Linked DNA regions of Azoarcus sp. CIB. The protein of the gene in region 1 binds, or shares a complex with, the protein of each later gene. Links are inferred from orthologs where the notes say so. Each region holds a gene or a part of one and is shown on either strand. Other genes may lie near its edges. The genes, in order: secG and secY.

Region 1 (11,219 bases):
GCGTGCAGTTGATGCAGCGCGTCATATCGGTCGAAACGAGCGGACCGAGGTTCTTGTTCAGAACGACGCGCTTCTCTTCCTCGTAACGCGACTGGCTGCCGCCGTAGCCGACAGCCAGATCCTGCAACTGGCACTCGCCACCCTGGTCGCAGATCGGGCAATCCAGCGGGTGGTTGATGAGCAGAAACTCCATGACGCCCTTCTGGGCCTTCACCGCCTGCTCCGAACGTGTCCATACCTTCATCCCGTTCGTCACCGGAGTGGCGCACGCGGGAAGCGGCTTGGGTGCCTTCTCGACCTGCACGAGGCACATGCGGCAGCTCGCCGCGATCGAGAGCTTCTTGTGGTAACAGAAGTGCGGAACGAAAGCACCGGCCTTGGTGGCAGCATCCATGATGGTGCTGCCATCCTCGACCGTCACCTGCTTGCCGTCGATTTCAATCTCTAGCATCACGGTCTCACGTAGATTTGGCTGCCTTCATACTGGACTTCAGGCGGCACTAGACATTTCTTGTTTTCAATGTGGTACTCGAATTCGGAACCGAAGTGCTTGATGAAGCTCTGCACCGGCATCGACGCGGCATCACCGAGGGCGCAGATCGTGCGGCCCATGATGTTGCCGGTTACCGAATTGAGAAGGTCGAGGTCGTCCTTCCGCCCGAGTCCGTTTTCGATGCGATGGACGACGCGGTAAAGCCAGCCCGTACCTTCCCGGCACGGGGTGCACTGGCCGCAGGACTCCTCGAAGTAGAAGTACGACAGACGCTCGAGCGCCTTGACCATGCACGTCGTTTCATCCATCACGATGACGGCGCCAGAACCGAGCATCGACCCCGCTTTCGAGATCGAGTCATAGTCCATCGTGCAGTCCATCATCACGTTGCCCGGAAGGACAGGCGCCGACGAACCGCCGGGGATCACCGCCTTGAGCTTGCGCCCGCCGCGCATCCCACCCGCCATCTCGAGCAGCTCGGCGAACGGCGTACCCATGGCAATTTCGTAATTGCCGGGACGGCTCACATGACCGGATACCGAGAACAGCTTCGTGCCGCCGTTGTTCGGTTTGCCCAGGTTGAGGAAGGCTTCTCCGCCCATGTTGATGATGAACGGAACGGACGCGAAAGTTTCCGTGTTGTTGATCGTCGTCGGCTTTCCGTACAGGCCGTAGCTGGCAGGGAAAGGCGGCTTGAAGCGCGGCTGGCCCTTCTTGCCTTCGATCGACTCGAGCAGTGCGGTTTCCTCACCGCAGATATACGCGCCGTAGCCGTGATGGGCGAACAGCTCGAATGAGAAATCGGAACCGAGAATGTTCTGCCCGAGCAGGCCCGCCGCACGTGCCTCGGCAAGCGCTGCTTCGAAGCGCTCGTAGACCTCGAAGATCTCGCCGTGAATGTAGTTGTAGCCACGCTCGCAACCCATCGCATACGCAGCGATGGTCATCCCTTCGATGACCGTGTGCGGGTTGTAGCGCAGGATGTCACGATCCTTGAAGGTACCCGGCTCGCCTTCGTCCGAGTTGCACGCCAGATACTTTGCCCCAGGGAAGGAACGGGGCATGAAGCTCCACTTCAACCCGGTCGGGAAACCTGCGCCACCACGACCACGCAGGGAGGAGGCCTTCAGTTCCGCGATGATCGTCTCAGGCGGGATTTTTTCGCTGATGATCTTGCGCAGCGCGGAATAACCACCGCGTGCAACATAGTCCTGCAGCCCCCAGGTACGATCGCCGTCGACGCCGGCGAGAATCAGTCCGCTTGCGCTCATTTGTCTTCCAGCTCCGCGAGGATCTGATCGATCTTTTCCTTCGTCATCCAGCTGCACATGTGATGATTATTGACCAGCAGCACGGGGGCATCGCCGCAAGCACCCATGCACTCACCTTCCTTCAGCGTGAACTTCCCGTCGGGGGTCGTTTCGTTGAAGTCGATGCCGAGCTTTTCCTTAAGATAGTCGGCCGCATGGACACCACCGGATAGCGCACAGGGGAGATTCGTGCACACGGTGATCTTGTGACGCCCCACCGGCTCGAGGTCATACATGTTGTAGAAGCTCGCCACCTCATAGGCCGCAATAGCGGGCATGCCGAGATAGCTGGCAACGAACTCGATGACTTCCTTCGGCAGCCAGCCCTTTTCGACCTGCGCGATGCGCAGCGCCGACATCGCGGCCGACTGCTTCTGCTCGGGTGGATATTTCGCGATCTCGCGATCGATCTGTTGTAGCGATTCTTGACTCAGCATTTCGTACTCGTCTTCCCGGGTTGCCTGCCGACGTTTCAAGACCAAGCGTTCAGCGGTCGATTTCGCCGAACACGACATCCATGGTGCCAATGATCGCGACGACGTCGGCAATCATGTGCCCACGCGCCATTTCGTCCATCGCAGCAAGGTGCGCAAAGCCAGGCGCGCGCATCTTCAGACGGTAGGGCTTATTTGCGCCGTCGGATACTGCATACACGCCGAACTCGCCCTTAGGATGCTCGACCGCGGCATAAACCTCACCCGCCGGAACGTGCATACCTTCGGTGAAGAGCTTGAAGTGATGGATAAGCTCTTCCATGTTCGCCTTCATGCGCTCACGCGGCGGCGGTGCAACTTTGTGGTTATCGGCAATCACGGGGCCGGGGTTCTTGCGCAACCAGTCGATGCACTGCTTGATGATGCGATTGGACTGCCGCATCTCCTCCATCCGGACGAGGTAGCGGTCATAGCAGTCGCCGGTCTTTCCGACCGGCACATCGAATTCGACCTGGTCGTAGACCTCGTAAGGCTGCTTCTTGCGCAAATCCCAAGGCACGCCAGAACCGCGCAACATCACACCGGTGAAACCCCAAGCCTTCGCCTGCTCGGGCGTCACCACACCAATGCCGACGGTCCGCTGCTTCCAGATCCGGTTATCCGTCAGCAGCGTCTCGTAATCGTCGCAGTAGCCGGTGAAGCGGTTGGTAAAGTCTTCGAGGAAGTCCAGCATCGAGCCCTGACGGCTCTCGTTCAACTGGCGAACCGTGTTGGCGTTCTTGAACTTGCTGACCTCATACTGGGGCATGCGGTCAGGCAGATCACGATAGACGCCACCCGGGCGGTAATACGCCGCATGCATCCGCGCACCGGACACCGCTTCGTATACGTCCATGAGGTCTTCACGCTCGCGGAATGTGTACAGCACCATCGTCATGGCGCCGATGTCGAGTGCGTGCGTACCGATGCCCAGAAGGTGGTTCAGGATCCGCGTAACCTCGTCGAACATCACGCGAATGTACTGCGCGCGAATCGGCACCTCGATCCCGAGCAGACGCTCGATCGCCATGCAGTACGCATGCTCGTTGCACATCATGGACACGTAGTCGAGACGGTCCATGTAAGGCACTGACTGGATCCACGTGCGCGTTTCGGCAAGCTTTTCCGTCCCCCGGTGGAGCAACCCGATATGGGGATCGGCGCGCTCGACGACCTCGCCGTCCAGTTCGAGAACCAGACGCAGCACGCCGTGCGCAGACGGATGCTGAGGACCAAAGTTGATCGTGTAATTGCGAATCTCAGCCATGGCCGACATCCCCGTAATTCTCATCGCGCACAATGCGCGGAGTATTTTCGCGCGGCTCGATCGTAACCGGCTGATAGACAACCCGACCCTGGTCCGCGTCGTAGCGCATCTCGACGTACCCGGTGACCGGAAAATCCTTGCGGAATGGATGACCGACAAAACCGTAGTCGGTCAGAATCCGCCGCAGATCGGGGTGCCCCGAGAACATGATTCCGTACAGATCGAAGGTCTCGCGCTCATACCAGTTGGCGCTCGGCCAGATACCCACGACGGATTCGAGCACCGGAAAATCGTCGTCAGCCGCGAAGACTTTCACGCGCAGACGCCAGTTTTTCGCAACCGAAAGGAGATGGACGGCAACCGCAAAGCGCTTTCCACCCCAGGCACCATTCCCGTAAGTCGAATAATCGAGGCCGGACACATCGAGCAACTCTTCGAAGCACAGATCCGCGTAATCACGCAGAGTCTGAGCCACGCCGAGATAATCTTCCGGCGCAACGTCGATGGTCACCTCACCACGATCGACCACGATCGACCGTAACTTGTCACCCAGGACCTCTTGCAGGGCCTGGCTCAGACGCTCAAGCTTGGGACTCATAGATGAACCATCCGTCAGCGCGCGATGGTATTCGTGCGCTTGATCTTGTTTTGGAGCTGAATGATGCCGTAGAGCAGCGCTTCAGCCGTAGGTGGACAACCGGGGACGTACACATCGACCGGCACAATGCGGTCACAACCGCGCACGACCGAGTAGGAATAGTGGTAGTAGCCACCACCATTGGCGCACGACCCCATCGAGATGACCCAGCGAGGCTCGGCCATCTGCTCGTACACCTTGCGTAGCGCTGGCGCCATCTTGTTGCAGAGAGTCCCAGCCACAATCATCAGATCCGACTGCCGCGGACTGGGCCGAAACACGACACCAAAGCGGTCAAGGTCGTAGCGAGAACAACCCGCATGAATCATCTCGACCGCACAGCAAGCAAGACCGAAGGTCATCGGCCAGAGAGACCCCGTGCGAGTCCAGTTGATTACCGCATCGAGCGAAGTGGTTACAAACCCTTCGCGAAAGACGCCCTCAATACTCATGCATCACTCCCAGTCGAGCGCACCGTTTTTCCACTCAACGACATAACCGATGACCAGCACGGCAATGAAGACCATAACCGAGCCGAATACGAACCACGCGACTTGACCGGCCGCAATGAATTCCTGGAACACCGTCGCCCACGGAAAAAGAAAGGCGATTTCGAGATCGAAAAGAATGAAAAGGATCGCGATGAGGTAATAGCGCACATCGAACTTCATGCGCGCATCTTCGAATGCCTCGAAGCCACACTCATACGGGGACAGCTTCTCGCTGCCGGGACGATAGGGCGCAACGAGTCGCCCCAAGATGACGGGAACAAGGCCAAAACCAAGCCCCACGAGGATGAACATCAGAACAGGAAAGTAGTTTTCCAGCATTGCGTGACACCCCGTCTTAAATACAGATTGTTTTAGTTTTTTTTATTAACCCATTGCATGAAAACGCCCGCTTTCGCGGGCGATTCAGTGTTCTGGTGCCGACGGTGAGACTCGAACTCACACGGCTTTCGCCACCACCCCCTCAAGATGGCGTGTCTACCAATTTCACCACGTCGGCACGTTCGTTACAGCACAAAATTATACGGCCTTTCCCGTATCCCGCAAAGCCCCAAGGGGAACTTATTTCGGGATCGATTGCGCCTTCGAGTCGTCCGCCGCACCCGCGGGGACAGCCTCCCCGGCGGACGCCGGAGCGGTCACGGCAGCATCCTGCATGACACTGGAAGGCTTAACTGCCTTGCCGTTGCCAAGGTAGCTGAGCCCAAGACTCGTGAGAAAGAATACCGCTGCGAGTATTCCCGTAGTGCGACTAAGAAAATTCGCCGAACCGGAGGAACCGAACACGCTGCCCGACGCCCCGCTACCGAATGCAGCGCCCGCATCGGCCCCCTTGCCATGCTGCATCAGAACCAGCGCAATGATGCCAAGCCCGACCAGCACATGAATGGTCAGGACAATAGAAAATAAGTAATTACTCATAATATGACCTTGTTTTGAATCTCAACTGCCCTGCGCGGCCGTTGCCGCTCGACAGATTTCAAGAAAGGACTGCGCATCGAGCGAAGCCCCACCGATCAAGCCGCCATCTGCATCCGGCAAGCCGAACAGCCCGCTCGCCATCTCGGGCTTCACACTGCCGCCATAAAGGATGCGAATCCGCTCGGGCGCGGAAAGATGGCACGCCAGCCAACGCCTGACGAATCCCAGCACAGCCTGAACCTGCGCGACGGTCGCAGCGCGGCCGGTGCCGATCGCCCAGACCGGCTCGTAAGCCAGCACGATACGCTGCAGCGCTTCGGGCGACAGACTAGCTGCAAGCGCATCCAGTTGCCGCTCGAGCACCTGCTCCGTGACCCCGGACTGACGCTCGGTCAGAGTCTCGCCGATGCAGACAATAGGTACGATCCCACCTTCCAGCGCTACCGCAGCCTTGCGGGCAACCACCACATCGGACTCGCCATGCAGCGCCCTTCGCTCGGAATGGCCGACAATAACAAAGCGGACGCCCCAGTCGGCGAGCATCGTCACGCTTACATCGCCCGTGTAGGCGCCATCGGAGAATTCGCTCACATCCTGTGCCCCGAGCGCGACGTCGCTGCCCGCAAGGATTTCCCCGACCTGAGGAAGATATGGAAACGGCGCGCAGACTGCGCAGTCGACGCCCGCCGGCATGGCACCCAGAAGCTGGTCCAGAAGAGCACTGTTGCGCGCACGGTCGCCGTTCATCTTCCAGTTTCCGACGACTAGCTTTCGTTTCATGCACCGCGCCCCAGCGAAATTTTTCGATTGTAACTTCAGGCCTTGTCGAGGTAAAGGAAGGCTGGGGCGACACTGACCAACGGAGGCCACTGTAAGGCCTCCTCTTTACGCGGCATGCGCCCGGCCATTTCAATGCCTCAGGAAGGTCGTTCGCCAGATTCGGCGAGTGCAGGACGAGGTCCTGCCCGCACACCTAGCCGAAACGGCCGGTGATGTAGTCTTCGGTTTCCTTGCGCTTCGGATTGACGAAGATCTGGTTGGTTTCGCCGAACTCCATCAACTCGCCGAGATACATGTATGCCGTGTAGTCGGACACGCGGGCAGCCTGCTGCATGTTGTGAGTGACGATAAGGATCGTGACCTTGTCTCGCAGTTCGTGGATCAGCTCTTCGATACTGGCCGTCGCGATCGGATCGAGCGCCGAAGTTGGCTCGTCGAAGAGTAGCACTTCGGGCTGCGTAGCGAGGCAACGCGCAATGCACAGTCGCTGCTGCTGGCCACCCGATAGTGCTGTGGCCGGATCGTGCAGCCGATGCTCGACCTCCGACCACAAGGCTGCCCCGCGCAGCGCCTCGCGGACGCGGTCGTCGATCGCCGAACGATTGCGCTCACCCCGGATGCGCAGACCGTAGGCAACGTTCTCGTAGATCGATTTCGGGAACGGGTTGGGTTTCTGGAAGACCATGCCGATGCGCATGCGCACTTCGATGGGATCCACGGCCGGATCCAGCAGATTGGTGTTGTCCGGATGCAGCCGGATCGTCCCTTCGTAGCGATTGCCCGGATAGAGGTCGTGCATGCGGTTGAAACTCCGCAAGAGAGTTGACTTGCCACATCCGGACGGACCGATCAGGGCAGTCACGCGTTTCTCATGCACGGGCATGGAGATCGACTTGAGCGCCTTGTAATCGCCGTAATAGAAACTGAAATTCTCCACGGAAGCCTTCACGGGCACTCCGTTACCGGTCCGTGCAGTTGCCTCGGAGGGGTTAGGGTTCCGCGCCTCACCCGAGGCAACACCTGCCTGCACCGAAGTGTCCGCGGCGGCTTGTTCGCTCATTCGCATCGTAGCAACGCTTACCATTTGATGTCCTTGCGCACATGGTAACGAATCCAGATAGATACGGCATTCATTGCCAAAGTCATCAGGACGAGGATAAAACCGGCTGCCGCAGCGTTTTGCTGGAAAGCCTCTTCCGGACGCGAAGTCCAGTTGAACATCTGGATTGGCATCACGGTAAAACCCGACGTCAGCCACTCGAAGTTCACCCAGGGGAACTCCGGACCGACAGGCGACTCCGGGAGGAACGCGATGAAGGTCAGCGCTCCGATGGTGATGATGGGCGCCGTCTCACCTATCGCCCGAGACATGCCGATGATGACTCCGGTCATGATACCCGGCAGTGAATAGGGCACGATGTGGTCGCGGGTCACCTGCCAACGCGTGGCACCCAATCCGTAGGCCGCCTCGCGGATGTGTAAGGGAATCGAACGGATCGATTCGCGCGTCGATACGATGACCACGGGGAGAATGAGGAGCCCGAGCGTGAGGCCCGCAGAAAGGATGCTCTGCCCGAATCCGAAGGTGTACACGAACACGCCGAGCGCTAGCAGGCCATACACGATCGACGGCACACCTGCGAGGTTGGTCACATTGATCTCGATGATGTCGGTGAGCAGGTTCTTCGGCGCGTACTCTTCGAGGTAGATACCCGCGGCGACACCCAGCGGGACGGCCGAGACTGCCGTTACAAGCATTACGAGCAGCGACCCGACCCAGGCCGACAAGATTCCCGCCTGCCCGGCACGGCGCGACGGGAAGTTGGTGAAGAATTCGGGAGAAATGCGCTCCCAACCGGCCCAGGCCATCTGCGCAAACAGCGCAACGAAGGTCAGCACACCGATAAGCAGCGCAACGAAGCCGGCAACCGCGAACAGCAGTTCGCGGCGCTTGTTGCGCCGGATGATCTTTCTGATCAGGGGAATGTCTTCTGCTTTCATGCCATTCTTCTTAATAAGCTTCGCGGTATCGACGCCGCACGACGTGTCCGACAAGATTCAGGGCAAGCGTCATGAGCATCAGGCTCAGACCGGCCGCGAAGATCGACTGGTAGCCGATGGAACCGTGCGGCAGATCGCCCAGTGCAACCTGCACGATGTAGGCGGAGATCGTCTGTGCCGGCTCGAGCGGATTCAACGTAAAGTTGGGTTGCATGCCTGCCGCCACCGCCACGATCATGGTTTCTCCCACGGCACGCGAAATGCCCAGGATGTACGCGGACAGGATGCCCGACAAGGCCGCCGGGAAGACAACACGAAGCGCCGTCTGCAGCCGGGTTGCGCCCATGGCATACGAACCTTCGCGCATGCTCATCGGGACCGCGCGCATGGCGTCTTCGGCAAGGGAGCTCACGTACGGAATGATAGCGATACCCATGACGATGCCGGCCCCGAGCATGTTGAATCCCGACAGCTCCGGCATGAGCAGTTGAAGTATCGGAATGACTACCATCAGGGCAAAGTACCCGTACACGATGGTGGGAATGCCGCCGAGGAGTTCGAGAAAGGGCTTTACCAACTCACGAACCGCCGGGCGGGCGAATTCGGAAAGATAGATCGCGATCGTGGTTCCCAGCGGGATCGCCACGACCAAGGCTACGGCAGAGGTGGTCAGCGTACCCGCCAACAACGGCAGGATCCCGTAGCGCGGCTCGGCGAACAGCGGCGTCCACATCGTGTCCGTGAGAAAGTCCCAGATCGATACGGTGCCGAAGAAATTGACCGATTCGCTTACCAGCACCCAGATGATGCCGACCGTCGTGAGGACCGAGACGAACGCAGCCCCCAGAAGCAGGAGCTCGATTACGCGCTCCTTGAAGTTGCGCAGCGTCTTCTTCGCCAGGCGGTCGCTGACGGAGAGCGGACCGTAGGGCACGAGTGCGGCGGCACCGCCGGAATTGTTTTCTTGCATTGGACGCCTACAAACAACAAAAGGGTGCCCGGGCGGAACGCCCGGGCACCACAACCTTCAGATACGATCAGAGCTTGGCTTCGCGAGCCAGCAGCGAATCGATCGTTACACCGACTTCAGCTTCGCCACCGAAGACGGTGCCGAGCTTCTTCTTGTTGACGTGGTCCAAGGCGATCTCATATGCCTTGGCCGGGAGCGGAACGTATTTCACTTCGGTCGCGAGCTTGCTTGCATTTTTCAGATAGTAGGTCACGAAGTCGCGGACTTCAGCCTTTTCAAGGGATTTTTCCGCAACGTAGATGAAGATCGGACGCGAGAGCGGATTATACGAACCGTCAAGCACCGCCGCCGCACCGGGCAGAACTGGCTTGCCTTCCTTATTCACGATCGACACAGCCTTGAGCTTGCCCTGGTTTTCCGCGTAATAGGCATAACCGAAGTAGCCGATGGCGTTGATGTCGCGGGAGACACCCTGTACCAGCACGTTGTCGTCCTCGGAGGCCGTGTAGTCGCCGCGAGAGGCCTTCGCTTTGCCGACGACCGCTTCCGTGAAGTAATCGAAGGTACCCGAATCCGACCCGGCACCAAACAGCTTGAGCGGCGCATCAGGGAAGGACGGATCGATCTGTTTCCAGCTGGTGACGGCGCCCTGCGCGCCCGGCTCCCACATCTTCTTGAGCTGCTCGACCGACAACTGCTTGATGAAGGCATTCTTGGGGTTCGCGACGACGGTCAGGGCATCGAAAGCGACCGGCAGCTCGATGTACTTGATGCCGGCTTGCGAGCAGGCTTCCATTTCCTTCTTCAGAATGGGACGCGAGGCGTCAGCAATGTCGATTTCGCCGCGGCAGAACTTCTTGAAACCGCCTCCGGTTCCGGAGATGCCGACCGTCACCTTCACTTCACCTTTCTTGGAGGACTGGAAGTCCTCTGCGACTGCCTCGGTGACCGGGAACACCGTGCTCGAACCGTCGATCTTGACCAGGGACTGAGCATGCGCGGCCTGCGCTCCCAGCACGAGGACGGCGGCTGCGAGAGCAGTCTGCTTGAAACCCGACATAGTGAATCTCCAGTGAATGAACTCTATCATTGTCCGAACCGGATGCAGCGCGCGGAGCCGACAGGCCCGACAAATCGCATCTGCCACGCGGATGCATCCCGAAGTGCGCACACTTTAGTTGCAGCACATTTCAAGAATGTGACAGTTCATATACGGGGCTTAACAGTGGCCGTTCGTTGCTTTTTCGATGCAATCTGCGATCTCACGCGCAAGGCCTTCGACCTCGGCGCAGTCCTGCCCTTCCACCATGACCCGCAGCAGCGGTTCGGTACCCGACGGACGAAGCAGCACACGACCACGGCTTCCCAAGCGTGACTCGGCGTCCTTGGCGGCAGAGGCGATGCCCTGATGTGCCTGCCAGTCGAATCCGGCCGGAAGCTTCACGTTGATCAACTTCTGGGGATAGAAGACGAGATCCGCGCACGCTTCGGCAAGGCTCTTTCCCGTCTGCAGTAGGGCGGCTAGAACTTGCAGGGCGGAAATGATGCCATCTCCGGTGGTGTGCCGGTCGAGACAGATGATGTGGCCCGAGTTCTCTCCGCCCAGCTTCCAGCCCTTCTCCTGAAGCATCTCGAGCACGTAGCGGTCGCCGACCCTCGCCCGGGCGAAGGGGACGCCCAGCCTCCCGACCGCATGCTCGAAACCAAGATTGCTCATGAGGGTGCCCACGACGCCATCGAGACGTCCCCGCGCCCGTTGCGCAGATGCGATCACGTAGAGCAGCTTGTCGCCATCGTAGAGTTCGCCACGCGCGTCCACCATCATCACGCGATCGCCGTCGCCGTCGAGCGCGATACC
Region 2 (8,244 bases), 1.1 Mb from region 1 along the record:
GCTGTCCGCGTGCCCCCTCGGTGAGCTCGACGGTCTCGCCCGGACGTACGACGTACGACGGGATGTTGACGCGCTTGCCATTCACGAGAATGCCGTTGTGACGGACCAGCTGGCGGGACTCAGCGCGCGAACCGCCAAAACCCATCCGGTAAACCACGGAATCGAGGCGACCTTCGAGCAACTGCAGCAGGTTCTCGCCGGTCTGACCGCGACGGCGGTCTGCCTCGGCGTACACCTTGCGGAACTGCGCCTCGAGGACGCCATACAGACGGCGGATCTTCTGCTTTTCACGCAGCTGAACGCCATAACCGGACAGACGCTGTCCGGAACGCTGGCCATGCTGACCAGGAGCATACGAGCGGCGCTCGATCGCGCACTTGTCGGTGAAGCACTTCTCGGCCTTCAGGAACAGCTTCTCGCCTTCGCGACGGCACTGACGGCACTTGGGATCCAGATTACGAGCCACGTTTCAACTCCTTGTCAGATACGACGCTTTTTCGGCGGACGGCAGCCGTTGTGCGGAATCGGCGTGATGTCGGTAATGCTGGAGATCTTCATACCCAGCGCGTTCAGGGCGCGAACAGCGGATTCGCGGCCCGGACCGGGCCCCTTGATGCGCACTTCCAGGTTCTTGACGCCGCATTCCTGCGCGGCCTTGCCTGCGGCTTCAGCGGCAACCTGGGCGGCAAACGGCGTGCTCTTGCGCGAACCCTTGAAGCCCGCACCGCCCGACGTTGCCCACGACAGGGCATTGCCCTGACGATCGGTAATCGTAATGATCGTGTTATTGAAGCTCGCATGAACGTGCGCGATACCCTCGGCAACGTTCTTTTTGACCTTCTTGCGAACTTTCGCAGCAGTTTTAGCCATTATCAGTCCTTATCACTTCTTTCCGGCGATCGCCTTGCGCGGTCCCTTGCGGGTGCGGGCGTTAGTCCGGGTCCTCTGACCGCGCAGCGGAAGGCCGCGACGGTGACGGACACCACGATAGCAGCCCAAATCCATCAGGCGCTTGATATTCATCGTCACTTCACGGCGAAGATCGCCCTCGACGATAAACTTGCCGACCTCGTCACGCAGGCGCTCCATATCCGACTCGGTGAGATCCTTCACCTTGACGGAACGCGCGACGTTGGCGGAATCACAGATATTCTGAGCACGCGAACGGCCAATTCCATAGATGGCGGTCAGCGCAATCTCGGCATGCTTGTGATTGGGAATGTTTACCCCAGCAATACGGGCCATTCGATTACCCCAAAAAGCTAAACATTAAATGTTAATCCCTGAGCGCCCGAAGATCAACCCTGACGCTGTTTATGCCGCGGATCCGCGCAGATGACGCGGACAACACCCTTGCGGCGAACGATCTTGCAATTGCGGCAGAGCCGCTTAACCGATGCCTGAACTCTCATTTCCTTGCTCCTGTTTCTTGATTACTTGGTCCGGAAGACGATCCGGGCCTTGGTCAGGTCATAGGGCGTCAACTGCACGGTGACCTTGTCACCAGGAAGAATGCGGATGTAGTGCATACGCATCTTCCCGGATATATACCCGAGGACCATGTGTCCGTTTTCGAGCCGGACGCGAAACGTTGCGTTAGGGAGGTTCTCGGCAACCTCCCCCTGCATCTCGATAACGTCTTCCTTCGCCATAACTTACCGGATCGGAAGGCCCGCCCCCTTGAAGTTCGCCTTCTTCAGCAGACTCTCGTACTGATGAGACATAACGTAAGCCTGAACCTGCGCCATGAAGTCCATCGTCACCACCACGATGATCAGTAGCGACGTCCCGCCGAAGTAGAACGGAACATTCCACTTCAGGATCAGAAACTCGGGCAGCAGGCATACCAGCGTGATATACACCGCCCCCACCAACGTCAGTCGCGTCAAGATCTTGTCGATGTAGCGCGCCGTCTGGTCGCCCGGCCGAATACCTGGCACGAACGCCCCGCTCTTCTTCAGGTTATCCGCGGTCTCCCGTGCATTGAACACGAGCGCGGTGTAGAAGAAACAGAAGAACACGATCGCCACTGCGTAGAGCATCACGTAGACCGGCTGCCCGGGCGCGAGCTTCGCCGAAAGATCCCGCAGCCAGATCATGCTCTCCGACGAACCGAACCACTGACCCAGCGTCGCGGGAAAAAGGATGATGCTCGACGCGAAAATCGGTGGAATTACGCCGGCCATGTTCAGCTTCAGCGGCAGATGCGAACTCTGGCCGCCGTAGATCTTGTTACCGACCTGGCGCTTTGCGTAGTTCACCAAGATCTTGCGCTGGCCGCGCTCGACGAACACCACGAACGCCGTGACGAGCGCCACCAGCACGCAGATCAGCAGCGCCGTGAAGGGATGCATCGCACCCGTGCGCACGAGCTCGAACAGACCGGCGATCGAGCTCGGCAGCCCCGCCGCAATGCCGGCGAAGATGATGAGAGAGATACCGTTGCCCAACCCGCGTTCGGTGATCTGCTCACCGAGCCACATCAGGAACATCGTGCCCGTCACGAGCGTCGCCACCGTCACGAAACGGAAGGTGAGCCCCGGATCCAGCACCAGCCCGGCCTGCCCTTCGAGCGCAATTGCGATGCCGAGGGACTGAGCCAACGCCAGAATCAGCGTGCCGGCACGCGTGTACTGCGTGATCTTGCGCCGACCGGCCTCACCCTCCTTCTTCAGGGCTTCTAGCGACGGTACCGCCACAGTCATCAACTGCATGATGATCGATGCCGAGATGTACGGCATGATCCCGAGCGCAAAGATAGTGAAGCGCGACAGCGCACCACCCGAGAACAGGTTGAAGACGCCGAGAATTCCCCCCGACTGCGACTGGAACAACTCCGCCAGCCGACTGGGATCGATTCCGGGCACAGGGATGTGCGCACCGATCCGATAGACGATCAGAGCACCGACCAGGAACAACAGTCGGCGCTTCAGATCGCCAAAACGACCGGGCGTTCCCAAGGTGGCAGCGGGATTGGCCACAGCTGGATTCCCGCTTACTCGGTGACGACCGAACCGCCGGCCGCCTGAATGGCCGCGAGCGCGCCCTTCGTAGCACCGACGCCGCGCAACGTGACCTTACGGCCGATGCTGCCGGACAGAACCACCTTCGCCGAAAGCGCATCAGCAGCTATCACGCCGGCCTGCTTCAGCACGAGTAGATCGACCTCATCAACCGGCAGCTTATCCAGTTCCGAGAGACGAACTTCGGCGTTGCGCGATCCGGTCAGCGAGACGAAGCCACGCTTCGGCAGACGGCGCTGAAGCGGCATCTGACCGCCTTCGAAACCGACCTTGTGGAATCCGCCGGCACGTGACTTTTGCCCCTTGTGACCGCGGCCGCAGGTTTTACCCAGGCCACTGCCGATGCCGCGTCCGACGCGCCTGGCGGCTGACTTCGAACCGGCTGCGGGTTTAATCGTATTCAGACGCATCTCAACCCTCACACTTCAGCAGGTAGGACACCTTATTCACCATGCCGCGAACTTCAGGCGTGTCCTGAAGTTCGACGGTATGGTTCAGGCGACGCAAGCCGAGCCCGCGCACCGTAGCACGGTGCGACTGCTTGGTACCGATCACGCTCTTGACCAGCGTAACCTTGATCGTTTTCTCGGCCATGGCTTACCCCAGAATTTCTTCGACGCTCTTGCCACGCTTCGCGGCGATCTCCGCCGGCGTGTTGACCGCCAGGAGACCGTTCAGCGTTGCACGCACGACGTTGTACGGATTCGACGAACCGAGGCACTTGCAGGTCACGTCGGTCACACCCATGACTTCGAAAACCGCGCGCATCGGGCCGCCGGCAATGATTCCGGTACCGCTGGGTGCCGGCTGCATCAGGACCGACGCAGCGCCATGCTTGCCGACCACCGAATGCTGCAGCGTACCGCTCTTCAGCGAGACCTTGACCATCTTGCGGCGCGCCTCGTCCATAGCCTTCTGCACGGCGACGGGCACTTCGCGGGACTTGCCTTTACCCATGCCGATGCCGCCATCGCCATCGCCAACCACCGTCAGCGCCGCAAAACCGAGGATACGACCGCCCTTCACGACCTTGGTCACGCGGTTGATGGCGACCATCTTCTCGCGCAGGCCGTCGTCACGCTCCTCGGAAGCCTGCGGACGCTTGCTTTGTTGCTTAGCCATACGATTCCTCGCTTAGAACTTGAGACCGCCTTCGCGGGCGGCCTCGGCCAGCGCCTGGACGCGACCGTGATACTGGAAGCCGGCGCGATCGAACGCGACGGACTCGATACCCGCGGCCTTCGCACGCTCGGCGATCAGCTTGCCGACGATCACGGCAGCAGCCTTATTGCCGCCGTGCGACAGTTGCGAACGCACGTCCGCCTCGACCGTTGAGGCAGCCGCGAGCACACGCGCACCGGAACCATCGATGATCTGGGCGTAGATATGGGAATTGGAACGGAACACAGTCAGACGAACCGCCTTCAGTTCCGCGATTTTGGCTCGGGTTTTACGAGCACGACGCAGACGAACCACTTTCTTGTTCATATCGAACCGCCCTTACTTCTTCTTGGTTTCCTTGAGCACGACCACCTCGTCCGCGTAGCGGACGCCCTTGCCCTTGTAAGGCTCAGGAGCGCGGTATGCACGCACTTCGGCAGCGACCTGCCCGACTTGCTGCTTGTCGATGCCCTTGATGACGATTTCCGTCTGCGTCGGGGTTTCCACCTTCACACCGGCCGGCATCTGGTGCACGACAGGATGCGAAAAACCGAGCGTCAGATTCAGCTTGTCGCCCTGCGCCTGCGCACGATAACCGACGCCCACGAGGTTCAGCTTGCGCTCGAAACCCTTCGTCACGCCGGTGACCATGTTATTCACCAGCGCGCGCACGGTACCCGACATCGCACGGCCATTCGCAGCACCGGCAACGGCGGCGAACACGAGCGCATCGCCTTCGCGCTGCACCGAGACAGCGTTGCCGATGTACTGCTTGGCGGTACCCAGCGGCCCCTTGACGGAAACCTCGCCAGCCGCGACGTTCACATCGACGCCCTGGGGGATTGCCACCGGATTCTTAGCTACACGAGACATGAGACCCCCTTAAGCGACGTAACAGATGACTTCGCCGCCCACGCGCCCGGCACGTGCCGCACGGTCGGTCATGACGCCACGCGGCGTCGACACGATCGCAACACCAAGACCGTTCATGACACGCGGCAGATCGTCACTGCCCTTGTAGACACGCAGACCGGGACGGCTGACACGCTCGATGCGCTCGATGACAGGACGACCGGCGTAGTACTTCAACTCCACGTCGAGCTGGGCCTTGCCCTCGGCATCACGCACTGCATAGCCGTCGATGTAACCTTCATCCTGCAGGACCTTGGCAATCGCAACCTTCAGCTTCGAGCTGGGCATTGACACGCTCTGCTTTTGAGCCTGCTGACCATTGCGGATGCGGGTCAGCATATCGGCGATCGGATCGGACATACTCATTCGATAATCTCCTTACCAGCTCGCCTTGGTCATACCCGGAACTTCGCCGCGGAACGCGAGATCGCGCAGCTTGTTGCGGCACAGCCCGAATTTGCGGAACACGCCGCGCGGACGACCCGTCAGGGCGCAGCGATTGCGCTCGCGAACGGGGCTTGCGTTGCGGGGAAGCTGCTGCAGCTTCAGACGAGCAGCCATGCGCTCTTCTTCAGGCAACTTGAAATCGTTGATCTGAGCGATCAGCGCGGCACGCTTCGCGGCGAATTTCGCCACCAGCTTGCGACGCTTCTCTTCTCGATTGATCAGAGCCAGTTTTGCCATAACACCCTCAATTCTTGAACGGGAACTTGAACGCCGCGAGCAGAGCGCGAGCTTCCTGATCGGTCTTGGCCGTCGTCGTGATGCTGATATTCATACCCCGCAGAGCATCGATCTTGTCGTACTCGATCTCGGGAAAAATGATCTGCTCTTTGACGCCCAGGTTGTAGTTGCCGCGACCGTCGAAGCCCTTGCCGGCGATACCGCGAAAATCGCGAATGCGCGGCATGGCGATCGTCACCAGACGATCGAGGAATTCGAACATCTTCTCGCCACGCAAGGTCACCATGCAGCCGATCGGATAACCGTCACGAATCTTGAAACCCGCGATCGACTTGCGCGCCTTGGTCACCACCGGCTTCTGACCCGCGATCTTCTGCATGTCGCCAACAGCATGATCGAGAATCTTCTTGTCACCAACCGCCTCGCCGACACCCATGTTCAGCGTGATCTTCGTAACACGAGGCACTTCCATCACGGACTTGTACCCGAACTGCTTCAGCAGATCGAGAGCAATCGTTTCCTTGTAGTACTGCTGCAAGCGCGCCATCACCACTCCTTACGCGTTCACCAGTTCGCCATTCGACTTGAAGAAGCGCACCTTGCGACCATCCTCAAGCACACGAATACCCACGCGATCACCCTTCTGAGTGGCGGAGTTGAACAGCGCAACGTTCGAAACGTGCAGCGGCATCTCCTTCTCAACGATGCCACCCACTTCCCCCTTGAGCGGATTCGGACGCACATGCTTCTTCGCACGATTCACACCCTCAACCACCAGATGATCCTCGTCGACACGACGCAGCACGACACCGCGACGACCACGGTCCTTGCCCGTCAGGACAACAACCTCATCACCCTTGCGGATCTTGTTCATCTCGATAACTCCTTAGAGCACTTCAGGCGCCAGCGAGACGATCTTCATGAACCGCTCGGTACGCAGCTCGCGCGTCACCGGCCCGAAGATACGCGTGCCGATCGGCTCGAGCTTATTATTCAGCAGGACGGCCGCATTGCCATCGAACCTTACCAACGAACCGTCCGGACGACGCACGCCCTTCGCGGTACGCACCACCACGGCACTGTAGATATCGCCCTTCTTGACGCGACCCCTCGGTGCTGCATCCTTCACGGTCACCTTGATGATGTCGCCGATGCCAGCATAGCGACGCTTCGAACCACCAAGGACCTTGATGCACATCACCGAACGCGCGCCAGTATTGTCGGCGACATCCAGAATGGACTGCATTTGAATCATGAATTTATCTCCAACTTGCCCCGCTACAGCGGTCAGTCTTGGAACCCGTACGGGTAGGGAGCCCCGAAGAGCGAAAAGCAAAGAAAGAAAATTATAACAGCTTGGCAGTCACCTGCCAAGCTGTCCACAGCAGTAGCCCGTACTCTGCTTAGATTACGCTTACCTTCTCGAGTACCTTCGCGACGCGCCAGGACTTGGTCTTGGAAATCGGACGGCACTCCTCGATCTCAACCAAATCGCCGGCGGCAGCGATGCCGCCCTCGACGTGCGCATGATACTTCGCCGAACGCGTAATCACTTTTCCGTACAGTTCGTGCTTGACGCGACGCTCAACCAACACGGTAACCGTGTTCTGCATCTTGTCGCTGACTACACGGCCGACGAGGGCGCGACGCACCTTTTCGATTTGTTCGCTCATTTCTGCCCTGCCTTTTCACGCAGAACGGTACGCACACGCGCGATGTCGTGGCGAACCTTTCCGAGTTGGCTTGTGTTGCCGAGCTGCTGCGTCGCAAGCTGCATACGCAGCGAGAACTGCGCCTTCAGCAACTCGAGCAATTCCTGATTCAATTCACCGGCGCTTTTCGCGCGGAGTTCACTCGCTTTCATGATTACCCCAGTTGACGGTGAACAAACACGGTCTCGAGCGGCAGCTTCGCGGCTGCGAGGCGGAACGCTTCACGCGCCAGCGCCTCATCGACACCATCCATCTCGTACAGGACCTTGCCCGGCTGAATCTCGGCAACCCAGTACTCGGGGTTACCCTTGCCGTTACCCATACGGACTTCTGCAGGCTTCTTCGAGATCGGCTTGTCCGGGAAGATCCGGATCCAGATCCGGCCGCCGCGCTTGATATGCCGAGTCATCGCACGACGGGCAGACTCAATCTGGCGGGCCGTCAGGCGACCGCGCCCAATTGCCTTGAGGCCGAATTCGCCGAAGCTAACTTTCGCACCGCGCGTTGCCACTCCGGTGTTACGGCCCTTCTGCTCCTTTCGATATTTCCTTCTCGTCGGCTGAAGCATCATTCACCCCTGCTTTCTTGCGGCTGCTTGGCCTGCCCTTCAGCACCGCCACGGCGTGCGGGACGGCGACCGGGGCGACCTTCACCCTCGGCACCGCGCGGCGCGCCGCGTCGGCCCCGACGAGCCTCGTTCTCGTTTTCGACGACTGCCGGACGCTCATTACGACCGAGCATCTCGCCCTTAT

The links.
Region 2: secG (region 1) and secY share a complex: the UniProt entries of both Escherichia coli proteins name them as parts of the sec protein translocase complex. The link is inferred for Azoarcus sp. CIB from one-to-one orthologs.

What each region holds. Positions count from the first base shown.
Region 1 is NZ_CP011072.1:3,357,070-3,368,288, forward strand. The notes cover bases 3,931-6,613. They hold secG (preprotein translocase subunit SecG), read right to left. Parts: upstream 5,611-6,613; coding sequence 5,251-5,610; downstream 3,931-5,250. Other genes in these bases: AzCIB_RS14860 (NADH-quinone oxidoreductase subunit C), read right to left, coding at 3,931-4,141; AzCIB_RS24255 (NuoB/complex I 20 kDa subunit family protein), read right to left, coding at 4,156-4,632; ndhC (NADH-quinone oxidoreductase subunit A), read right to left, coding at 4,636-5,010; tpiA (triose-phosphate isomerase), read right to left, coding at 5,632-6,390; pstB (phosphate ABC transporter ATP-binding protein PstB), read right to left, coding at 6,584-6,613. In the rest of the region: NADH-quinone oxidoreductase subunit NuoG, read right to left, coding at 1-451; NADH-quinone oxidoreductase subunit NuoF, read right to left, coding at 451-1,764; NADH-quinone oxidoreductase subunit NuoE, read right to left, coding at 1,761-2,240; AzCIB_RS14855 (NADH-quinone oxidoreductase subunit D), read right to left, coding at 2,290-3,543; more of AzCIB_RS14860, read right to left, coding at 3,536-3,930; more of pstB, read right to left, coding at 6,614-7,450; phosphate ABC transporter permease PstA, read right to left, coding at 7,468-8,391; phosphate ABC transporter permease subunit PstC, read right to left, coding at 8,402-9,361; AzCIB_RS14905 (PstS family phosphate ABC transporter substrate-binding protein), read right to left, coding at 9,429-10,421; glmM (phosphoglucosamine mutase), read right to left, coding at 10,581-11,219. UniProt on the Escherichia coli protein: Subunit of the protein translocation channel SecYEG. Overexpression of some hybrid proteins has been thought to jam the protein secretion apparatus resulting in cell death; while this may be true it also results in FtsH-mediated degradation of SecY.
Region 2 is NZ_CP011072.1:4,478,286-4,486,529, forward strand. What follows is about bases 819-3,703. They hold secY (preprotein translocase subunit SecY), read right to left. Parts: upstream 2,982-3,703; coding sequence 1,656-2,981; downstream 819-1,655. Other genes in these bases: rpsK (30S ribosomal protein S11), read right to left, coding at 819-870; rpsM (30S ribosomal protein S13), read right to left, coding at 883-1,245; rpmJ (50S ribosomal protein L36), read right to left, coding at 1,299-1,412; infA (translation initiation factor IF-1), read right to left, coding at 1,434-1,652; rplO (50S ribosomal protein L15), read right to left, coding at 2,996-3,433. In the rest of the region: rpsD (30S ribosomal protein S4), read right to left, coding at 1-466; more of rpsK, read right to left, coding at 481-818; more of rpsE, read right to left, coding at 3,704-4,145; rplR (50S ribosomal protein L18), read right to left, coding at 4,158-4,511; rplF (50S ribosomal protein L6), read right to left, coding at 4,524-5,057; rpsH (30S ribosomal protein S8), read right to left, coding at 5,067-5,462; rpsN (30S ribosomal protein S14), read right to left, coding at 5,475-5,780; rplE (50S ribosomal protein L5), read right to left, coding at 5,788-6,327; rplX (50S ribosomal protein L24), read right to left, coding at 6,337-6,654; rplN (50S ribosomal protein L14), read right to left, coding at 6,667-7,035; rpsQ (30S ribosomal protein S17), read right to left, coding at 7,184-7,453; rpmC (50S ribosomal protein L29), read right to left, coding at 7,450-7,644; rplP (50S ribosomal protein L16), read right to left, coding at 7,647-8,060; rpsC (30S ribosomal protein S3), read right to left, coding at 8,060-8,244. UniProt on the Escherichia coli protein: The central subunit of the protein translocation channel SecYEG. Consists of two halves formed by TMs 1-5 and 6-10.